2 regions of the Streptomyces sp. NBC_01260 genome follow, and region 1 is predicted to be linked to the other one. Evidence: riboswitches for the same ligand, from Rfam matches in the RefSeq annotation. Region 1 holds a riboswitch; the other holds the start of a gene.
What was found. A riboswitch is a leader RNA that binds a small molecule or an ion and turns the genes downstream of it on or off. The one in region 1 is predicted to bind cyclic di-AMP.
Positions count from the first base shown of each region.

Region 2: it holds a riboswitch for cyclic di-AMP, as region 1 does, so the genes downstream of both, OG322_RS02770 (M23 family metallopeptidase) here and OG322_RS16870 (M23 family metallopeptidase) in region 1, are expected to answer to the same signal.

Region 1 is NZ_CP108464.1:3,816,847-3,821,673, forward strand. It holds gene OG322_RS16865 (aldo/keto reductase) at 1-689, opposite strand, end outside; gene OG322_RS16870 (M23 family metallopeptidase) at 977-2,152, opposite strand; cyclic di-AMP (ydaO/yuaA leader) riboswitch at 2,164-2,317, opposite strand; gene OG322_RS16875 (PP2C family protein-serine/threonine phosphatase) at 2,509-3,663, opposite strand; tRNA gene OG322_RS16880 (tRNA-Met) at 3,883-3,956, opposite strand; gene OG322_RS16885 (hypothetical protein) at 4,464-4,775, shown strand.
Region 2 is NZ_CP108464.1:614,183-619,009, forward strand. It holds gene OG322_RS02755 (STM4011 family radical SAM protein) at 1-432, shown strand, start outside; gene OG322_RS02760 (GNAT family N-acetyltransferase) at 475-1,038, shown strand; gene OG322_RS02765 (SGNH/GDSL hydrolase family protein) at 1,052-1,897, opposite strand; gene OG322_RS02770 (M23 family metallopeptidase) at 2,081-3,034, opposite strand; cyclic di-AMP (ydaO/yuaA leader) riboswitch at 3,038-3,198, opposite strand; gene OG322_RS02775 (tyrosine-protein phosphatase) at 3,710-4,522, shown strand; gene OG322_RS02780 (DUF6126 family protein) at 4,551-4,727, opposite strand; gene OG322_RS02785 (helix-turn-helix domain-containing protein) at 4,775-4,827, opposite strand, start outside.

The DNA of each region.
Region 1 (4,827 bases):
CTGTCCACGGTCGTACCGGGGCGGTACTTGCCGGTGAGGAAGCCGGAGGCGAGTGCGAAGTACGGGACCGCGGCGAGCCCGGCGGCGGCAGCGGTGTCCTGGAGCTCGCCCTCGTAGGTGTCCCTGGAGACGAGGTTGTAGTGCGGCTGCAGGGCCACGTAACGGGCCAGCCCCTCGCGCTCGGAGAAGTCCAGCGAGGCGCGGAGCCGCTCCGGGGTGATGTTGGAGGCGGCGATCTCGCGGACCTTGCCGTCCTTCACCAGCTGGTCGAGGGCGGTGATGATCTCCTCGACCGGGACCGTCTCGTCGTCGAAGTGCGTGTAGTAGAGATCGATGTGGTCACTGCCGAGCCGGCGCAGCGATTCCTCGGCCGCGGCCTTGATGGTGGCGGGGGAGAGTCCCTTGTACGAGGGGTGGGCACCGACCTTGGTGGCCAGGACGATGTCGGAACGGTTGCCCCGCGCCGCGAACCACTTGCCGATCAGGGTCTCCGACTCGCCGCCCTCGTTGCCGGGGACCCAGGAGGAGTACGTGTCGGCGGTGTCGATGAAGTTGCCGCCTGCCGCCGCGTACGCGTCGAGGACGGCGAAGGACTGCGCCTCGTCGGCGGTCCAGCCGAAGACGTTGCCGCCGAGGGCGAGCGGGAAGACCTGGAGGCTGGATGAGCCGAGCTTGCGGAGAGTAGTCATGAATGGAACAACCCGTTCCGCCGCTCGCGCTATTCCATGCCCTGTACAGCTACAGCGTTCCGCGCACTGCGCGGCCACGGCCACGGGGGCGGGCCGACGCAGCGGGGGGCGGGGAGGAGGAGAGGACGGACGGACAGGCGTCTCGACAGACCGACAGCCCTGACGTCGGGGGGGGAAGCGTCAGGGCTGCCGGGGTTCAGCGGTCGGGGAACAGCACGGGGAACGAACGGCACAGGGCACGGCAGCGGGCCGGGAACGGGGATCCCGGCTCCGGCCGCGCGGCGGCCTCAGACCGTCAGGCCCCGGGCACGCAGCCAGGTCATCGGGTCGATCCCGGTGCCGTCCGGGGTGTGGACCTCAAGGTGAAGGTGCGGGCCGGTCACATTGCCGGTCGCGCCGACGCGCCCGATGGTGTCCCCGGTGGTGACCTTCTGGCCGACGCCGACACCGATCGAGGACTGGTGGCAGAACCACAGCTCGGTACCGTCCTCAAGCTCCAGGACCGTGCGGTAGCCGTACGAGCCGGACCAGCCGGCCGACTTGACGGTGCCGCTGTGGATGGCCTTGATCGGGGTACCGGTCGGCGCCGCGAAGTCGAGGCCCGTGTGGTAGCCGGAGGACCACATCGAACCGGCCTCGCCGAAGGTCGAGGTGATCGTGTACGAGGAGGTGGGGATGGCGTAGCTGGCGGCGAGCTTGGCGAGCCGCGCTGCCTCCGCCTTCTTCTTCGCCTCTTCCGCCGCCTTCTTCTTCGCGGCGGCGGCCTTCTCCTCTGCGGCGTCCTGCTGCTTCTTCGCCTCGGCGGCCGCCTTCTCCGCGGCGGCCTTCTCCTCGGCCGCCTTGGCCTCCGCGTCGGCGGAGTCCTGCTGCTGCTCGGCCTGCTGGAGGATGCGGGCGCGGAGCGCCTCGCCGGCGTCCGTCGTGCCCTGTTCGGCCTCGGTGGTGGTGATGCCGGCCGTCGTCAGCGGGGCGGAAGCGGTCTCGGCCTTGGCCTTCTCCGCCTCGGACTCACCCGAGAACAACGCGCCGACACCCGGCAGGGACTTGGCCTCGGGGAGATTGTCCGAGATGGCATCGGGAAGGGAGATGGAGACCGGCGGCCTGCTCTGCGCGGAGGCCATGCCGCCCGCGCCGACGGCCGCGATGACACCGACGCCGAGAACGGTGGAGCTACGGGCGAGACCGTTGCGCTGCTTGGCGACGCGGTGCTTGCCGCGTACGGGGCGAACGGACTCCTCGGTGGGATTCCATTCCTCCCACGCCTTGTCGGGTCCGGCCTCGTCGGCCAGGAAGCCGTTGCCGGACTCGCTGCTCCGATCGGTTCCGTATGCGGTTCCGTGGTCGGTCCCGTAAGCGGTTCCGTGGTTGGTGCCGTAGACAGCACCGGGCCCGGTTCCGAAGTCATTTCCGTGTTCGGGCACGAACCAGGAGGGGGCTTCGGGGGCAGGCTTGTTGGACGCCACTGGGGCGCACTCCTTTCCTTCCTTCTCGCCTACCGGGTTAGCTGACGGGTTCGGAGCAGGAAGGTCTCCTACGGGTTCCTCCGCCTCTCAACGAGACAGAGATGCCCGATTCACCCCATGTAGGTGGTTCCCCGGTTCCCTTGCGGAATTCGGCGCTCGCGCACGGTGCCGCCTCTGACGGCGGCTGGGACAACCGCGCTGCGTTATCGAACGTTAATAGACACACGGGTCCGATTCCAAGCCGTTCCGACTGATCATTCACGTCTTCGGCCTGGACTTACAGGACACAACCGGGTGGAAACGGGCGAGTTGATCGCCCCTCAATCGTTATCTGTTTTCTGACATTGCGTCAAATGTTATGCGGAGGGGTCCCTTACGGTTACGCACGGTGGCATTGGTCGCGACACCTCCCGGGGGCGCACGACGGCGAGCAGCGCCATGTCGTCGGTCGTCACCCCGCCGGTGTGCAGCCGTACGTCATCGGTCAGCGCCGACAGCAGTTCCTCGGGGCCCGGGAAGATCCGTCCGCGCAGCCGCTCGGCGGGGTCGTAGAAGACCCCGTCGGCGTCACGGGCCTCGGAGAGGCCGTCCGTGTAGAGGAGGAGCGTCGCCCCGGGGGGCAGCTCCCACTCGTCGGCGCGGTCCGGCCACACGCCCAGGTCCATTCCCAGGGGCAGCGCGGGCAGCGTGGGCTCCAGTACCTCCAGCGCCCCGTCCGAGTGCAGCAGCAGCGGTTCGGGGTGGCCGCGGTTGACGATCCGTACCCGGGCCGCACCCGGCGGGATCTCGGCGAGCGCGGCGGTGATGAACCCCTCGGCCGCGTCGAGGCCGCCGAGCCCGCTCGATTCCCGCGCCAGCGCACGCTCCAGCCGCTGAGCCACCCCCTCCAGCGACCGCTCCTGCTCGGCAGCCTCCCGGAACGCGCCGATGATCACCGCCACGGCCTCCACCGCGTCCAGACCCTTGCCGCGCACGTCCCCGACCACCAGCCGCACCCCGTACGGGGTGTCCGTGACCGAGAACAGGTCGCCGCCGACGAACTCGTCCGCCTGCGCCGCCTCGTACCGCGCGGCCACGTACAGCCCGCCGATCCGGTCGGACGGCGTCGGCAGCACCGCGCGCATGGCGGTCTCCGCGATGACCCGTGCGGAGGCCAGCTGCTCGTTGCTGCGCCGGACGACCCCGTTGATGAAGAGCGCGAGGATCGAGACGGTGAGAACGGTGAGGAGCTCGATGACCGGCACGACCTGGAACAGCGTTCCGCTGTAGAGCCGCAGCCCCGCCACGCACAGCAGTGCGGCGATCCCGACACGGATGGTGCCGGCCAGTGAGAAGAACGGCGCGGCGATCAGCGGGGCCGCGGCGAACAGCGGAACGGCCGTGAAGGCGGGCGGGGTGAGGAAGTCGAACATCAGCCCGCCGACGATGATCAGGCCAGGCAGCGCCCGGACGAACCGGTGGTTGCGGATCTCCCCGATGCGTCTCCCCCGCCGCTGCTGCCGCTTCCCCACCTGTGGTCTCCTGCCCGGTGCGCTCACGGCCGCGGACGATACCGCGCACCACCCCCAGACTTCCCGGAGCGCGGTCGCGGGGCGACCCCTCGACGGCCAATAGGAGTACGCGCGCCGCGCGGATCGCACAGGCCGGCGGGCCGACGGCCCGGCGAACGTACACATGTACAAACGAATCAGACCCGGCACGCTCTATGCGTGCCGGGTCTGATTCTTCAGTAGCGGGGACAGGATTTGAACCTGCGACCTCTGGGTTATGAGCCCAGCGAGCTACCGAGCTGCTCCACCCCGCGTCGGTAAACACAACTCTACGGCATGTTCGACGCACTCATGACCACCCCGCGCGCCCCACCCCTCGAACGACTCCCCACCACCTCGCCCCCTTGACGGCGCCATGACGAGCCCAGGGGGCGACCCCGCGCACGCTCCCCGCACACGCACTGCCACCCCGCCCCGGCCGCGCCCCAACCACCCGCAATGGCCGTCAACGACCTTGGCAAAGGGGTGGATCAATGCAGCAAACCCCCAACAGCAGCCCCCTGCATGCTTCTTGCCGCCCCATCGGATCAGTCACCGGTAAGCGGGGCGGGGCCGCACTCAAGACCGGCAGGCCACGCCAAGAACGTCAAAGTGTCGAAAATGAGAAGGTGTTGCGAGGAACACGTGTTCTGCCGCAAGGTATCTGCTGCATCCCCCGGACCGGTGGGCTGCCCGTGCGAGCAGACCCGGGAGCGCGCATTGCCGTGCCCCGCAAGCCGCTCCCGGTCTCTCATCGCAGCCTGTCTGGAGGGCCTCCGCCGATGACCGCACCGCTCACTCCCGCCCCCGCCCCCGCGTCCGCCCCCGCAGCCACTGCGGCCTCACCGCTGCGCGGTGCCGTCATCAGTGGCGTGATCGGCGGAGTGATCGGGGCGGTGATGAGCGCGGGAGTCAACTACGCGATCATCGGCATGCCGGACAGCGAATCGGTCAACGCGGTCAATCACGCGATATCCGGCCTGGTCAGCGGGTTCCTCGCAGGCTTCATAGGAATCATCGCGCACCACCGGAAGGTCACCTCGACTGCGCGCGCAGAGGCGGCTGCGCTCCCCGTCTCCGTACCGGAGAAGTAGCCGTACCGGAGGAGCAGCCCTACCGGGGGCGCAGCCGTACCGGGCCCGCTTC
Region 2 (4,827 bases), 3.2 Mb from region 1:
CACCTCGACGAGGCCCGGCGGCTGCGGGCGGCGCTCCCCGAAGAGGTGTACCTCTGGGTCAACGCCGCGGAAGGGCACAGCTACACGGACGAGGAGGCCGGCCGGTGGACGGAGATCGATCCGCTGTTCCCGTACAGCCGTCATCCGCACCGTTCGGCCGGGCTGCCCTGCCGGACCGGTGAGTCGGTCATCTCGGTGGACGGGGACGGCACGGTGCGCCGCTGCCACTTCGTCCGGGCCGAGCTCGGCAATCTCTACGACGGCAGCTACCGGGGGGCGTTGGGCCCGCGGGCCTGCCCGCTGGCCGTGTGCGACTGCCACATCGGCTACGTCCATCTGGAGACGCTGCCGCTGTACGACGTGTTCGCGGGCGGCGTGCTGGAACGCGTTCCGGCCCGGCCGCCACGTTCTGTTCAGCGGGTGAGCCCCTAATTGCCTGGACGGAGCGCTGAACGGCCTGGTGGCATGGGCGCCATGAACTCCTTCTGGACAGGCGAGCGGGTGCGGCTGCGCGGCATCGAACCCGCGGACTGGCAAGCGTTCATGGAGATGGACGGGTACTCGGATCACCAGCGGTCGGGGGACATGCTCCACCCGCCGCGCTCCGCCGAGGGGTACCGCGCCTGGGCGGCGGAGCAGGCCGTCGCCAAGCCCACCGGGGATTGCTTCCGGCTGGCGATCGAGGCCCTGGACGGTGGAGTGCTCGTCGGTGGCATCTCGACCCATGACGCCGACCCGCGCACCGGCAGGTTCACTTACGGCATCGGGGTCGGCGGCGGTCATCAGCGGCGCGGGTACGCGTCCGAGGCGATCGTGCTGCTGTTGGGCTTCATGTTCGGCGAGCGGCGCTATCACAAGTGCGAGGCGCAGGTCTACGCGTACAACGGCGCGTCGGTCGCATTGCACCGCGGGCTCGGCTTCACCGAGGAGGGCCGGCTGCGCGACCACGAGTTCTTCGCCGGACGCCATCACGACCTGGTGCTTCTGGGGATCACCGCCCCCGAGTTCGCCGAACGGCACCCGTTCGGCGAACCCTGACCGGCCCGGCCCCTCAGAGCGGCAGCAGGTCCGGCCGCTTCGCCTCCACGTGGTCCCCCGAGGACTCGCCGCGCAGGCGCCGCCCGATCCACGGCACCAGGTACTCGCGCGCCCAGTTGATGTTGTCACGCCGGACCTCCAGCGTTCCCCGGTGCGCCTGCGGGGGCCACTCCTGGTCCGGGTCGGCCGGCACGTCGAGACCGAGCACCTGGGCGGCGCGCAGCGCGACCCGGGTGTGTCCCTCGGGCGACAGATGCAGCCGGTCGCCGTCCCATGCGCGCCGGTCCTGCACGGAGCGCAGCGACCAGAGGTCGAGCACCGGGCAGTCGTAGCGGTCCGCGATGGACCGCACATGGGCGGTGTAGGTGGCGATCTTGCCGCGCAGATGGCGCAGCACGGGAACACCACGGGTGTCGAAGCCGGTGGTGACCATGACGGTGCCGACCGATTCGGTCAGCTCCGCGACCGCGCGCTCGAAGCGCTCGGCGACGTCGTCGGGGTCGGTGCCCGGCCGGATGATGTCGTTGCCGCCCGCGCAGAAGCTCACCAGGTCGGGGGCGAGTTCCCTGGCGCGCGGCACCTGCTCCTCGACTATCTGGTCGAGGAGACGTCCTCGTACGGCGAGATTGGCGTACCTGAAGTTCCCGTGCGCGGCGCCAGTAATGCGCGGCGCCGTTTCGGGGTCCGGGAGCTGGTCCGCGAGGATTACCGCGAACCGGTCCGCCCAGCCGACGAATGTCCCGTCCGGGCCGAGGTCGCCGACTCCCTCGGTGAAACTGTCGCCAATCGCCGCGTACGACTCGATGGCGCCCTGTCGGTTGATGACGCCCTGTCGGATGTTTCTCGAATCGTTTGCCACAAGGGCATATCCTGCACCGTCGAATGTGACCTACGCGACCGTAATACGGGGTTGACGGGTGGTGAGATAGACCACCCGGTCAGTTTTTGGTAAAGGGGGAATAAGCAGAAGGACGGTGCGCCGCCGCGCACCGTCCCTCTGTGTATTGCTCTGGTCCGGGTCACCGGACCGGTACTGCCTGGATCAGACGTTGATCCCGTGCGACGCCAGGTAGGCGATCGGGTCGATGTCCGAGCCGTACGCCGGACCCGTGCGGATCTCGAAGTGCAGGTGCGGGCCGGTCGCGTTGCCGGTGGCGCCCGAGAGGCCGACCTGCTGGCCCGCGGTCACGGTCTGGCCCGCCGAGACGGAGAGCGAGGACATGTGGCCGTACTGCGAGTAGTGGCCGTCGGCGTGCTTGATGACGACCTCGTTGCCGTACGCGCCGCCCCAGCCGGCGGTGACGACGGTGCCCGAGGTGATCGCCTTCACGCTGGTGCCGGTGGAGACGGGGAAGTCGATGCCGGTGTGGCTGCCGCTGGACCAGTTGGCGCCGGAGGCGCGGTAGGCGGTGGTGTGGCTGCCGGGAACCGGGTGGACGTAACCGGAGGCGGTGCCCTGACCGGCCGGGGCCGAGGTCTCGTTGGACGCCTGGGTACCGGAGGAGGACGCGGAGTTGGAAGCCGCGGGGGCCTTCGACTCGGTCTTGGCCGGAGCCGGGGCCTTCGACGGGGTGGTGGCACCCGCGGAGGTGTGCGAGCCGGTGGTCGAGGCGTGGCCCCAGGCCTCGCCGCCGAGCGTCAGCTTCATGCCCGGGAAGATCAGGCTCGGGTCGTCGCCGACGACCTCGCGGTTGTCCTGGTACAGCTTCTCCCAGCCACCCTTGAGCTTGTGCTGGGCAGCGATCTTCGACAGGTAGTCGCCGGAGACCACGGAGTACGTCTTGGTGCCGGCCTGCTTCTCGGCGACCGGCTTGGCCGGGGCGGCGTGCGTGGCGGCGGCCGACTTCGCGGTGGCGGGAGCGGCGTGCTCCGCGGCGGTGGCACCGGTGGCACCGAGCAGCGGAAGCACGATGACGGCTCCGCCGGCGCTGGCGACGACGATGCCACGGGCGATGGTGCTGGACTTCGGACGGCGGTGCTTACCCAGTATGGGCATGAAGAATTTCCTCTCCGGCGCCTACGAGGTGAGCTGTCGGGTTCGGGCTGGAGATGCCCGGTCACGCCTGGCGCGACTTAACCCCGAGCCGGCCGGATCTCTCCGGTCGGCGGCTTACCTGGTTCCCCCGCTCCTGCCACACGGTGAGTGGGTGCGAATTCCGGACGGCGGCAGGATTAGGCGTTCCATCCGGATTGAGAGTGAACGTAAGCGAGCCGGGACGGCGGAAACAAGCCATGGGTTCCACTCCGGATTCCGCTCCGGAAAATCGGCGCGGAATTCCGGTGACACTCCGTGGATTATGGATCTTGGCTTTCCGCACGACGCACGGATTACCCAACCGGCGCACCGCCACACACCGTCACGGATATGATCCCGCTCACGAGTGGGCGACCATCTCCCTTATAAGCAGGGCATGTTCGACTAAAGGCCTCAATACGGACATGTCGCACCCACCATTCACTTCGGAGCCGCGGCCGCCCCGCGTCGGCACCACCGTCGCTGCGCGCGCCCCGACGGCCCCCGAACCGTGGCGGTCCGGGGGCCGCGCAGAGGGCAGAAGAACGGGCACATGGAGCCGTCACCGACATGATTGCCCGAGTATCCGATGTCGTATCGTCACGGGAGTGGACCCGTCGGCGACACGCGTCGGCGGCAGAGCCTCCAGGAGTGACCGTGACGCAGCAGCTGCCGCAGACCCCGTCGACGGAACCCGAGCTGGCAGGGGTCCGTAATTTCCGTGACGTGGGCGGGCTACCCGCCTCGGACGGCCGCCGGGTGCGGTACGGACGGCTCTACCGCAGCGGTCACCTGGCGGGCGCCACCGCCGAGGACGCCGCGTTCCTCGGCGGCCTCGGCCTCCACACCGTCTTCGACTTCCGCAACGCCACCGACCTCAAGCTGGACGGAATGGACGTCGAGCTGCCCGGCGTGCGCAACGTGAACATCCCGCTCACCGATCCGGCGGACGGCACCGAGTTCTGGCAGATGGTGCGCGACGGCAACATGGACGAGCTGCGCGGCATCCTCGGCGGCGGCAAGGGGACCGACCGCATGGTCGCCTCCTACCGCTCGATCATCCTGGACCGCACCGCCGAGCACAGTCGCGTGCTGCACGCCCTGGCCGAGGACAGCGTCCCCGCCCTGATGCACTGCGCGGCCGGCAAGGACCGGGCAGGGCTCTCGATCGCGGTCTCCCTGCTCGCGGTCGGCGTCAGGCGCGAGGCCGTCGAGGCCGACTACCTCAAGTCCAACGAAGCCCACCGCCGCTACCGGGTGCGCCGCAGCGACACCTCGGCGGCCGGGATGTCGCCCGAGGTGATGGAGCTCCTCAGCCCGCTCTTCGGAGCCCACAGCGAATATCTCGCCGCGGCCTTCGACACGATCGACGAGACCTGGGGCGGCACCGACCGCTACCTCTCCGAGGGGCTGAAGATCACCCCCGAGACACGGGAGCGGCTGCGCGAGCGGCTCCTCGACGAGGCCTGACCGGCCGGCCGGGCCACAGAGCGCGCGGCTACTGGTTGTGCATCCCCACCGCGAACAGCAGGTAGAGGAAGCCCGCGATGACGTGCCCGGCCACCAGGTAGGCGAACAGCCTGATGACCAGGCCGCGGGGCATCTTCCGCTCCTGCGAGTCGGAGTCCTTCCGCCTGGCCGGGGTGAGCGGGTCGTAGTTCTCGGAATCGGACATGACAGTCCTCTCTGGCGACCGGACGGGCCGGCGGCGGGGACGGCGCCTCAGCGCCGGTGGATCCCGCTGCCGAGACACAGCTCGGCGGCGGGGCTCTGCA